DNA from 3 places in the Dysgonomonas sp. GY617 genome. Region 3 is predicted to be linked to each of the others. Evidence: riboswitches for the same ligand, from Rfam matches in the RefSeq annotation. Region 3 holds a riboswitch; each other region holds the start of a gene.
What was found. Region 3 has a riboswitch for cobalamin ahead of IR022_RS08090 (TonB-dependent receptor plug domain-containing protein). Riboswitches for the same ligand answer to the same signal wherever they lie in the genome.

Region 1: linked by a shared signal. The riboswitch ahead of IR022_RS08760 (cysteine-rich CWC family protein) and the one ahead of IR022_RS08090 (TonB-dependent receptor plug domain-containing protein) in region 3 are both predicted to bind cobalamin.
Region 2: linked by a shared signal. The riboswitch ahead of IR022_RS00660 (precorrin-2 C(20)-methyltransferase) and the one ahead of IR022_RS08090 (TonB-dependent receptor plug domain-containing protein) in region 3 are both predicted to bind cobalamin.

Annotation. Positions count from the first base shown of each region.
Region 1 covers NZ_JADCLR010000014.1:7,527-10,778, reverse strand. Annotated here, with positions in the region: gene IR022_RS08765 (phosphoenolpyruvate carboxykinase) at 1-1,160, opposite strand, end outside; gene IR022_RS08760 (cysteine-rich CWC family protein) at 1,303-1,521, opposite strand; cobalamin riboswitch at 1,682-1,950, opposite strand; gene IR022_RS08755 (hypothetical protein) at 2,314-3,252, opposite strand, start outside.
Region 2 covers NZ_JADCLR010000001.1:188,183-191,434, forward strand. Annotated here, with positions in the region: gene IR022_RS00655 (ABC transporter substrate-binding protein) at 1-451, opposite strand, end outside; gene IR022_RS00660 (precorrin-2 C(20)-methyltransferase) at 453-1,154, opposite strand; cobalamin riboswitch at 1,277-1,484, opposite strand; gene IR022_RS00665 (ADP-ribosylglycohydrolase family protein) at 1,551-2,927, opposite strand; gene IR022_RS00670 (esterase) at 3,116-3,252, shown strand, end outside.
Region 3 covers NZ_JADCLR010000007.1:223,056-226,307, reverse strand. Annotated here, with positions in the region: gene IR022_RS08100 (LysM peptidoglycan-binding domain-containing protein) at 1-311, shown strand, start outside; gene IR022_RS08095 (MBOAT family O-acyltransferase) at 509-1,813, shown strand; cobalamin riboswitch at 1,848-2,005, shown strand; gene IR022_RS08090 (TonB-dependent receptor plug domain-containing protein) at 2,142-3,252, shown strand, end outside.

The sequences.
Region 1 (3,252 bases), on a different contig from region 3:
TCATTCAGGTTACGGAATGCTTCCAAACTCTCAGATTTTCCTGCACCACTATCACCCATGATGATAATGTTTGATTCTTTTCCGTTTTTCAGTGCAATGTTTACCATCGCTCCATGTATTGGTAAACGACCCAACTCCATTTGTTTCACATTGTGAAGAGTTAGGAGCATTTTTTTCATATAGCCAAAATAGTCGATATCGTCGCAATAGTTTGCATATCCAATAAGAATGTCATTTTGTTTGTCTTTATAATAGAACGTACGTTTTTCTTCATGCCCATCAGCATAACCGAATACGTAGATCATATCGGGCTTTTTACCAATATAGCTGCTTGGTGTTGCCAATTCGAATAGATTAGACAAACCTAAGCCATGATCGATAAAGTCTTTGTGGAAATAAACGAAAGTAAGCATATTACCTACCCAAGCAGGGAATACAAACCATTCGTCATCATTCAAAGAAATGTTTGCTATGGGGTTCGAAGAATGTTCGTGGAATATTCCGTCACGAGTATTTCTTTTAGTATATGTAATCAATGGAGGTTGAAATATCACAGTGCTTATAAATGGTACTGCTGATAGTCCCTTGTATTCGATTGGGCAATTCCATGATACTTCGTCATTAAGAATAAGTCCAGCATTAGCACCTGCAATTAACTGGCGATATACTCTGTGTTGAAATCCCATAACGGTCTCTTCGATGCGGCGATAAGTCGCAAGAATTAGATCGTTGAATTGAGAGTTTGCCTGAGTAAATCTAACATCTTGCAAACCTTCTCCAAGGCTTGAGTTGCGAACAACCGAAATACGGTCTAAGCGTCTCCAATATGAATATAATAGTTCGATAAGTTCAATGAAAAGGTCTTTGTCAGCAAAGCAAACCGAATATCTGTTGTCTACTCTTACTATTTCGTTCTCGTCACAAACTGTAAGGAACTTGAATACTTGTACAAGTGATTGAGCAAATTCGTCATCGTTATTATTAAAGTACTTGATATAATAGTCATATATAATGACATTGTCTTTCTTTAATACTTGAATAAATGAGTCGATTACTTTCTTGAAACCATAACTATTCAAAAGTTTCTGACGGTTATCACAATATTTCAGCGAGAAGTTAATCATCGCTTTTCCTCGACTGATTGTAAATTCGTTTAGCATTGTTTATTCGGTTTTGTTTATAATTTTAGTTATTAGAATCTATTTTGATAATCCTGTTTTGATATTTCCTTCAACAAAAATCTAATTTCAAATTTAATCATTTTACTTGTATTAGAAGAATTGATAAAAGACTTATTTTGGTTTACTTACTGATTGCTTTATTCTTTGCCTTTTCTTCGTGTGATTTTACAAATTGATCATTTAGATCTTTAAGACAATCAAAGCATAAACAGTTTCCATAAGTTGTCTTAATGTATTGTCTGACACCCTCTGCTAGGTTGATTCTTGAACAATTACACAATTCAATTTTATCTACTCTACAGGTAAAGTTTATTGAACAGCAAGGGCATATTTTATCCATCCTTTGTATTTAATGTTTCTACAAGTTTTTCTCTATGGTCAGATTATTTGAAAGATCTGATCATGTCTTTGTTGATAGCTTTTTTCTAAAGCATCTTTGTCTTTTTTAGTTTCTATCATTGTTGTAATGATATGTCGCATCAACTCTATTTCCCGAGAGTTTCTTGCTCGTGTTTTTTGGCAGGTCTTCTGACTTACTTCATTTCTAAACATCCTTCCCATCTTTTTAGTCAGCATTTATCAGGTCTCAGTTATCAACAAGTTTGTTGTTTACTGTTTTTGCTTACTATTCGGACAGTGGCTAGAGTATTGTTTAGAAACTCTTAATGAAGCTTACAGCAGCGGGTCTGTTCCAGATTTACACCGGATTCCCTTTTCATTACTCTATCTGCGATTGTGATAGAATAACACCAAAATCAGTGTAAAGATAATAAAATGTATGATTGATGCTACACTCAGAAACAAAAAAATCTTCCCTTAATGAAGGAAAGATTTTTTGTTCCAAGAATGTGCCTATAGGAGAAGGAGAGTCCTATATTAAATTGAGATATTATGGATTGTGTTTTCCTGGCACTTTTTTTAGACTTACTGTTAGTAATTGATATTCGTTATATGTATGTGTATGAAAAACCTCGTTCTTAAGTGCAAAGAACGGCATAAAGACTTGATAGGGGTATAACCAAAATCTCTTTTTTTTCTTAGAATTGATCCTTTTTTTCCTATTCTCTGTCAATAGAGAACGCCCATACCTACAATCGTAGATATGGGCGTTGGTCTGTTATGAGATTTATTCTTAGAATTTTAGGCTTATACCTCCAAGAGCATTAATGCCTTGATTGGTATAACCGTATTGTCTTTCGTATTTTTGATTCATTACGTTGTTTGCTCTTACAAAGAATGATAACCAATCTAATATATTATAAGTTCCTTTAATATTCAGTTCGTTAATGTTATCCATTTTGGAAGAAGCTTCGTTTACATACATTTTGCGTCCACCTTCGAATATATAATTAACTGATAGTGTAAGATTATCAATGAATGAAAAATCTGCATTAAAGTCGAAAGTTAAAGATGGTAATCCCCAAGCTTCTTTCTTTTCAGGTGCATTATCTGTTAAAGTATATTTGCTGAGGTTGTAAAAATGTGTAGTTGCTTTCAACGAAAGATCGGTATAAGGGATTAACTTAGTTTTTAATGCTCCACCGAAATGACCTTCGCCCAGATTAGCATACAACATATCTGAAACATTACCCCATGATGCAGCATCGTATGGTACAAATAAATGATCGTCTTTAGTATATTTATATCCTCCGAAGATATCAAATTCAAGACCGCTTACGATTCCCGATCTAACTCCAATCTGAGCATCATATAATGTTTGAGAAATAAATACACGAGATATAGGATTTATATATCTATTCTCTCGATTTATTTCTACAAAGTTATTGTCGTTAATACCACCACCTACATTAAAGTACAATAAACTCTTCTCGTTGAAGTTCCAAGATGTTTTGATGGAGGGAGCAGCTACAAATTTGTTCTCTATATCTGAAGCCCAATTAATATTGACCCCGAGTGATAGTTTGAAGTCTCCGCCATCAATACTATAATATGGTCTGGCTTTGAATATAGTCAGATTATGAAACGGATCTGTGTCTAACAAAGGCAAAAAGTCGATATTGCTAAACGATTGAAAGAAAACACCTCCTTCAACTCCTGCTTTATGATCTGT
Region 2 (3,252 bases), on a different contig from region 3:
TACCTATTTGACTGGCTTGTCCGCTTTTGATACGGTCTTTCATCTGTTGGTTGAAAAGGTAATGCGTGCTGGTCATTCCCACCACCTTGTCTATAGCATCCAACTTGATAAAGTTCGAAAGTTGCAGAGTAGTCATACAAACCACTTTCTGAATAGGAACTTCTATAACGATGTAATCTTTAGGTATGCCCTCGTGACTTTGCCCCCGATTGACAAGTGCATAACGATATACCGTTTCGTTTTCGTGTTGAGGGTCTTGAATATCAACCAACCTGTAATTATCGTGATACGAGACATTGAAACCTTGTGCGTATTTAACTTCAATACGAACTGAATCGAATGAGTTGACAGTTGATGAAGCGATTTTATTTTCAGTCTGTTGATTGTTTTTACAGCTAAAGAAAAAAGTGCAAGTAAATAGTACTAAATAAATAATTATTGAGTTTTTCATTTTATTGATGTATTATCATTAAGGAAAAATAAGGGAATTTCCGGACGATTATTTCTTGAATATCGTTAGTATAATATTCCTTATCCTTAACACCCACATTCTCGAAATAATGAAATGTTGCCGTTGGAATCTTTGAAATACATTCCTTTACAGCTTCCTGACATTGTGACACTTTCATAATAACGACGACCTTACCCGATTCTATTTTTCCGATAAGATCGTTTGCCGATATAATCCCCGGAATCACATTCAGCTCTTCCTCCTGTTTCACAATGTGAATGCCTGCCAAAGCACCACTTGCAATAAATGCAGGAATGCCTGCAATATGTTCTACAGGAATATTCTGATTGGTAAGCGTATCGAATATATAATGAATAGACGAGTAAAAACCTGCATCGCCTTCGGCTACAATGGCTACCTTCAATCCTTTAAGGTATTGTTGCTCTGCCTCCTTCGATACTCGGTTGTATGCCTCAATCGCCAGAGATCGATCTTTACTCATTGGAACATGAAACGGAATTGCTTTCTTACTGTCAATCTCCAATTCAACCATAATATCTAATGCTCTCGAAGACAGGGCGCTTTCTTTAACAATGGTTGCAGGATAGAAAATACAATCGGCAGCCTCTAAAGTCTTTAACCCTTTGAGGGTGATCAAGTCGGCTTCGCCCGGTCCTAACGATACAAATGCAATTGGATACATTTCTCTTGAATTCTTTTTATTCAATTAAACAATACTCAGAATTAAGAGGATACGAAACATAGAGCCGCAATATGCCAAGCATATCTTGAATATGAATGTTCTTAAGCCTTAACCTCGAGCTTTAAACTATATACATATTTGGCAGGTCTTCTGACTTACTCCATCTTTGGAACTCCTTCCCGTTTCTCAGTAGAAACAGTGGATCAGTATTATCCAAAGATTGTTTGGCGGAGCTTACAGCAGCGGGTCTGTTCAGGATTTACACCTGATTCCCTTTTCAGCACTTTTCCGTAGATATGGAATTGTGCCACCAAAACGTGTGCAAAAATATGGAATTAAAAGGGAATTATTCTGAAATTCAAAGAAAAAATGACTTGTATTCTTACTATTCGGAATCTATTGATGAGCTAAACATTTCGCTTTCTCTTTTTCCAGAATGATATCTACCGTGCGTTGAGCTAAAGATGAGATAGAAACCTCATCGAAACCCCTTACACCCGAACAAACTGTATCATTAAGTGGAGCTGTCCATTTCAGCGGAATTTGAGAAGCTCCGCTAATCAGCCCGATGATAGAACCAACAGTGGCAGCATTACAATCGGTATCGAAAGCCGGCATTATGGCTAAAGACAAAGACTTTTTAAAATCCTTATTTCCATAGAGTAAGGCAAAGCATACAATCATAGCATTGGGTATGGTATGACACCAATGATGAATTTGTTTTTCATCAAACGAAGTATGAATATGGGCAATAACCTGTTCCTCGTCCCACCCGTTATTTTTAGCAGATACAATTATGTTCACATACTCTGTTAAACGACAGGTTGCAGGAATTTGAGATAATCCGCAATTGATTATAAACTCAATATCGTCCGATGTCATGGCTGCTGCTATCATAGCTGAAACAAACATCTCGCCATATATACCATTCTTTACGTGAGATACAGATGCATCTCTGAATGCCATTTCTGCTGCCATTTCAATATCACCGCCATTTATGTAGCCCCAGAAATCACCTCTGATTTGCGCCCCAATCCATTCCCTGTAAGGGTTTCGATAGACTGCCGATAATGGTGGAAACTTATACAAAGACAGATTGCGATAAGCTATCCGTTCAGCCGTATAGGTATGAAGCAAAGGTATATTCAAAAGCAAGCTTTCTGCAACATCATCCGAATTGAAATCCCATCCATAAGTTTCAAGAATATGCAGTGAAGCAATCGTATAATTTATATCGTCATCTTCGGGCATTCGAGTAATATTATTGATCCAATTTATTGTGATTGGCTTATTTCCAAACAAATAATATTGGTCTGCAATACTGTGCTTTTCTTTGATGCTATCCTTTATATTCGATGAAATGTAATCTGTTAAGGGATAATTGTTTGTGTCTTTTAGGAGTTCTCTGATCTGTGCAAGTTTCCATCCTTCAATTGGCTGACCCAATAAGCAACCTGTACATCTACCTAACCACGCTCCATAGATTTTATCGAATAATTTGTCAGGTGAAATTTTGGTGTTACTATTTTCGTATGCAAAAACTGGACGAAGAGCTTTTATCTCCTTTAAAGTAGATGGCTCTTTGTAAGGAAAAGATTCATCTATTGGTAAATTGTACATCTCATCGAGTAAATTTCCTGCAAATTCCTCTTTCTGTAAGTCACAAGTATCTGACTGCATGATCTCATCTATGCGTTGCTGATAATTCAGTATATTCTTGCCCTCTTCTTTTGATTGCAAGTATTCGATAGGTAATACTCGCAGATGATCCATTATCAGACTTTTTCTTAGCATGGCAGTATATCGTGTTGTATTATTATATGGCAAATTTAAGCTAAAATGTTTGTCTGGTTACGTCTGCCTCTCATCTTTTATGGTTGCGTCAATTTCACTCTCTCTAAAAGTATATCTATCGAAAATAAAAACTACATTTGAAAAAATGAATCTATTAAAATAATAACATGAAAAGAATACTTTTTATACTAGCTATATGCTTGATAAGCGTAGGCTTATCTGCACAGCAGAATCTCGATTTTTCGAAAAAAGTAGAGATTGTCTCTCCTGAGATTAATTCTGATAATAGTGTTACCTTTAGATT
Region 3 (3,252 bases):
AGATAAAGAAAAATAATCCAAAGTCTATAATCTTATTAATGACGCCTCCGCCTTCATTGTTTAAAAGAAGAACTCCTAATACTTTTGTAGAAGGATATGGAGAGGCTATGAAAGGATTGAAAGGCTGTGTAGTATGGGATTTGTTGAATAAGTTGGGCGGCGTACAAGCTCCTCTTAATAAAGATTTTGCTCCATTGATGGCTAAAGATAAAGTGCACTATACAAGAGAAGGATATGAAAAGCAGGGAGTGCTTTTCACTACTGACTTTTTGACTGCTTATGATAACTATGTAAAAAGTAGAACTAATTGAAAACTGTGTTAACTAACTTAGAATCTTATTTCTCTATAACTACAGATCAAATACGATCTTGGTTTGAGTATGACCCAAGCAACCCGCTTTTATTTAGCTCGAGTTTGTTTCTTGGATTCTTTTTGGCTTTTTATTTAGTATATATATTGACTCGGAAATACGCACATTTTCGGACAGTATATGTTTTACTCTTTTCGATGTTTTTCTACTATAAGGCAGGAGGCGAGTATTTCATATTATTGATACTGTCGGCTCTCATTAATTATATACTGTCTGAAGTAATGGACTTATCTACAAAGAAGTCAGTCCGAAAAACAGTGCTTACAGTTACAATAGTTCTCAATCTGTTAGTGTTGGCGTATTTCAAATACATGAATTTCTTTATTGGGAATTTAAACAGCCTATTTCACGAGAATTTTCAACTTCAACATATCATTCTACCTGTTGGTATATCATTCTTTACATTTCAGGCAATAAGCTACTCTGTTGATTTGTATCGGAGGGAACTTAAGCCGGCTAAGAATGTTCTGGATTTTGCTTTTTATCTCTCTTTCTTTCCTCAATTGGTTGCTGGACCTATTGTGAGAGCTAAGGAATTTCTTCCGCAGATGTATCGTGAGATAAATTTGTCGAAGAAAGAAGCAGGTCTAGCTTTATTTTTGATTATTACGGGTTTGATTAAAAAGTCTGTTATATCCGATTATATATCTCTGAATTTTGTAGACCGTATTTTTGATAGTCCTTTAAGTTATACACCATTCGAAACATTAATGGCTACTTATGGTTATGCTTTACAGATCTATTGTGATTTTTCGGGTTACTCTGATATGGCTATCGGTATAGCATTATTAATGGGATTTAAACTTCCTGAGAACTTTCGTACACCTTATAAATCGGTTTCGGTGACTGAGTTCTGGCGTAGATGGCATATTTCTTTGTCGTCTTGGTTGAGAGATTATTTGTATATTCCATTAGGAGGAAACAGAAAAGGACGATTCCGCACATATTTCAATCTATTTTTAACGATGCTTATTGGAGGTCTTTGGCATGGTGCGGCATGGAAATATATTGCATGGGGTGCATTACATGGCGGAGCACTTGCTGTTGAGCGTTTATTCAGGCAGTTTGTAAAACTTCCCGAAAAGAATATATTTGTTAATCTGATTTGCGGAATTATCACTTTCCATTTTGTAGCATTTTGTTGGATATTCTTTAAAGCCAACGATTTTGAAGTTGCCACAGCGGTTATAAGTAATATTAGCCGACTCGAATATAATCCCGAGGCATGGCTCATGGTAATCCAAGGATACCGAAATGTATTTATACTTATATTTATAGGTTTCATTTTACATTTCACACCTAAGCGTGTGAGTGATATGGTTGAAATGGGCTTCCTTAAGTTACCGTATATTGGACGTGCTATTATTGTAGGTGGCGTATTCTGGTTGGTATATGCAACTGCGTCTAGTGGAACGCAACCATTCATCTACTTCCAATTTTAACAATTTTGTTTGGATGAATTAGGTTTTATAACATATCTTTGCACCGTTGTTTTGCTCCTGTAATAAATATTTAAGAAGGATGCAAAAAGGGTAATCAGGTGAAAGACCTGGACAGACTCGCTACTGTAAGCATTCTATTTGTAAATGAATAGAATGTAAGTCAGAAAACCTGCAAGACGACAAAAAGTGATACTAAACAGCTTTCGAGAAATAGAGCTGAAGATCAAAAACTGTCGATTCATTCTTCTTTAGAATATTTCCAATGTAATTTCTTCACAATATTTTGTCCGAAAGCTAAATCTATTATTGATTTATAGGCTTTCAGTATATGAAGTATTCTTGTTTTCTCCTTATATTTCTTATTTCTCAGTTCTGCTTCTTCGAAGTAGATGCTCAGAATAAAGATTCCATAAAAATTCAGCATATCAATGAGGTAACTGTAACTGCACAGGTATTACCTTCGGTTTCGCGTGCTGCCTCGCCTCTTCAAGTTATGACTTTTGCCGATTTAGAGCGTATTGGTGTGCAATCAATCTCTGATGCTGTAAGACGATTTGCGGGAGTAATGGTGAAGGATTATGGTGGAATAGGTGGTTTGAAAACTGTTTCAGTAAGGGGTTTAGGTGATCAGCATACTGCTGTATTATATGACGGAATAGCTTTTAGCAATTCTCAATCAGGGGCAACTGATATAGGGCGTTTCTCTTTTGAAAATATATCTTTTATATCACTCAATATTGGACAGGCTGACGATATATTTCAATCGGCAAAGGCTTTTGCTTCTGCGGGAACTCTGAATATTAAAACGGCAAAACCTCAATTTGGGGATAAAAAGTATAAAGGGCAGGTTCTTCTTCATGGAGGATCATGGGGTATGTTTAGTCCGGCAATCGTTCAATCTTACAAAATATCGTCCGCATGGGCTACTACATTTAATGGAAGTTGGCAAAGAGCTGATGGAAATTATCCTTTTAAGTTTAACACTGGAGAAAAAACAGAACGTCGTAATCGGAATAACTCAGATGTTGATATCTGGCAAGGCGAATTAAATGTATACGGTGATCTGAAAAGTGGTGGGACGCTTCAACTGAAAGCATTCTATCTTGATTCGGAAAGAGGAATTCCCGGAGCTGTGATATCTGGTAATATAGAAGCCAATGAAAGACTGTGGAATAAAGATTTCTTTACACAAGTAAATTACGAGAAAAAAATCAACTCGAAATTTTCGCTACAAGGATTAGGAAAGTATTCCAGATTGTATAGTAAATATTTGGATGTTGATGCTATATATGATAACGGATTTATTATTGATAAATATACTCAGGTTGAATACTATGGTTCTGCATCGGCATTGTATCAGCCTACTGATATTTTTTCTGTATCATTGGCGCAAGACTATGCTTATAATAAACTAACCTCCAATTTTGTAAAACAACAAT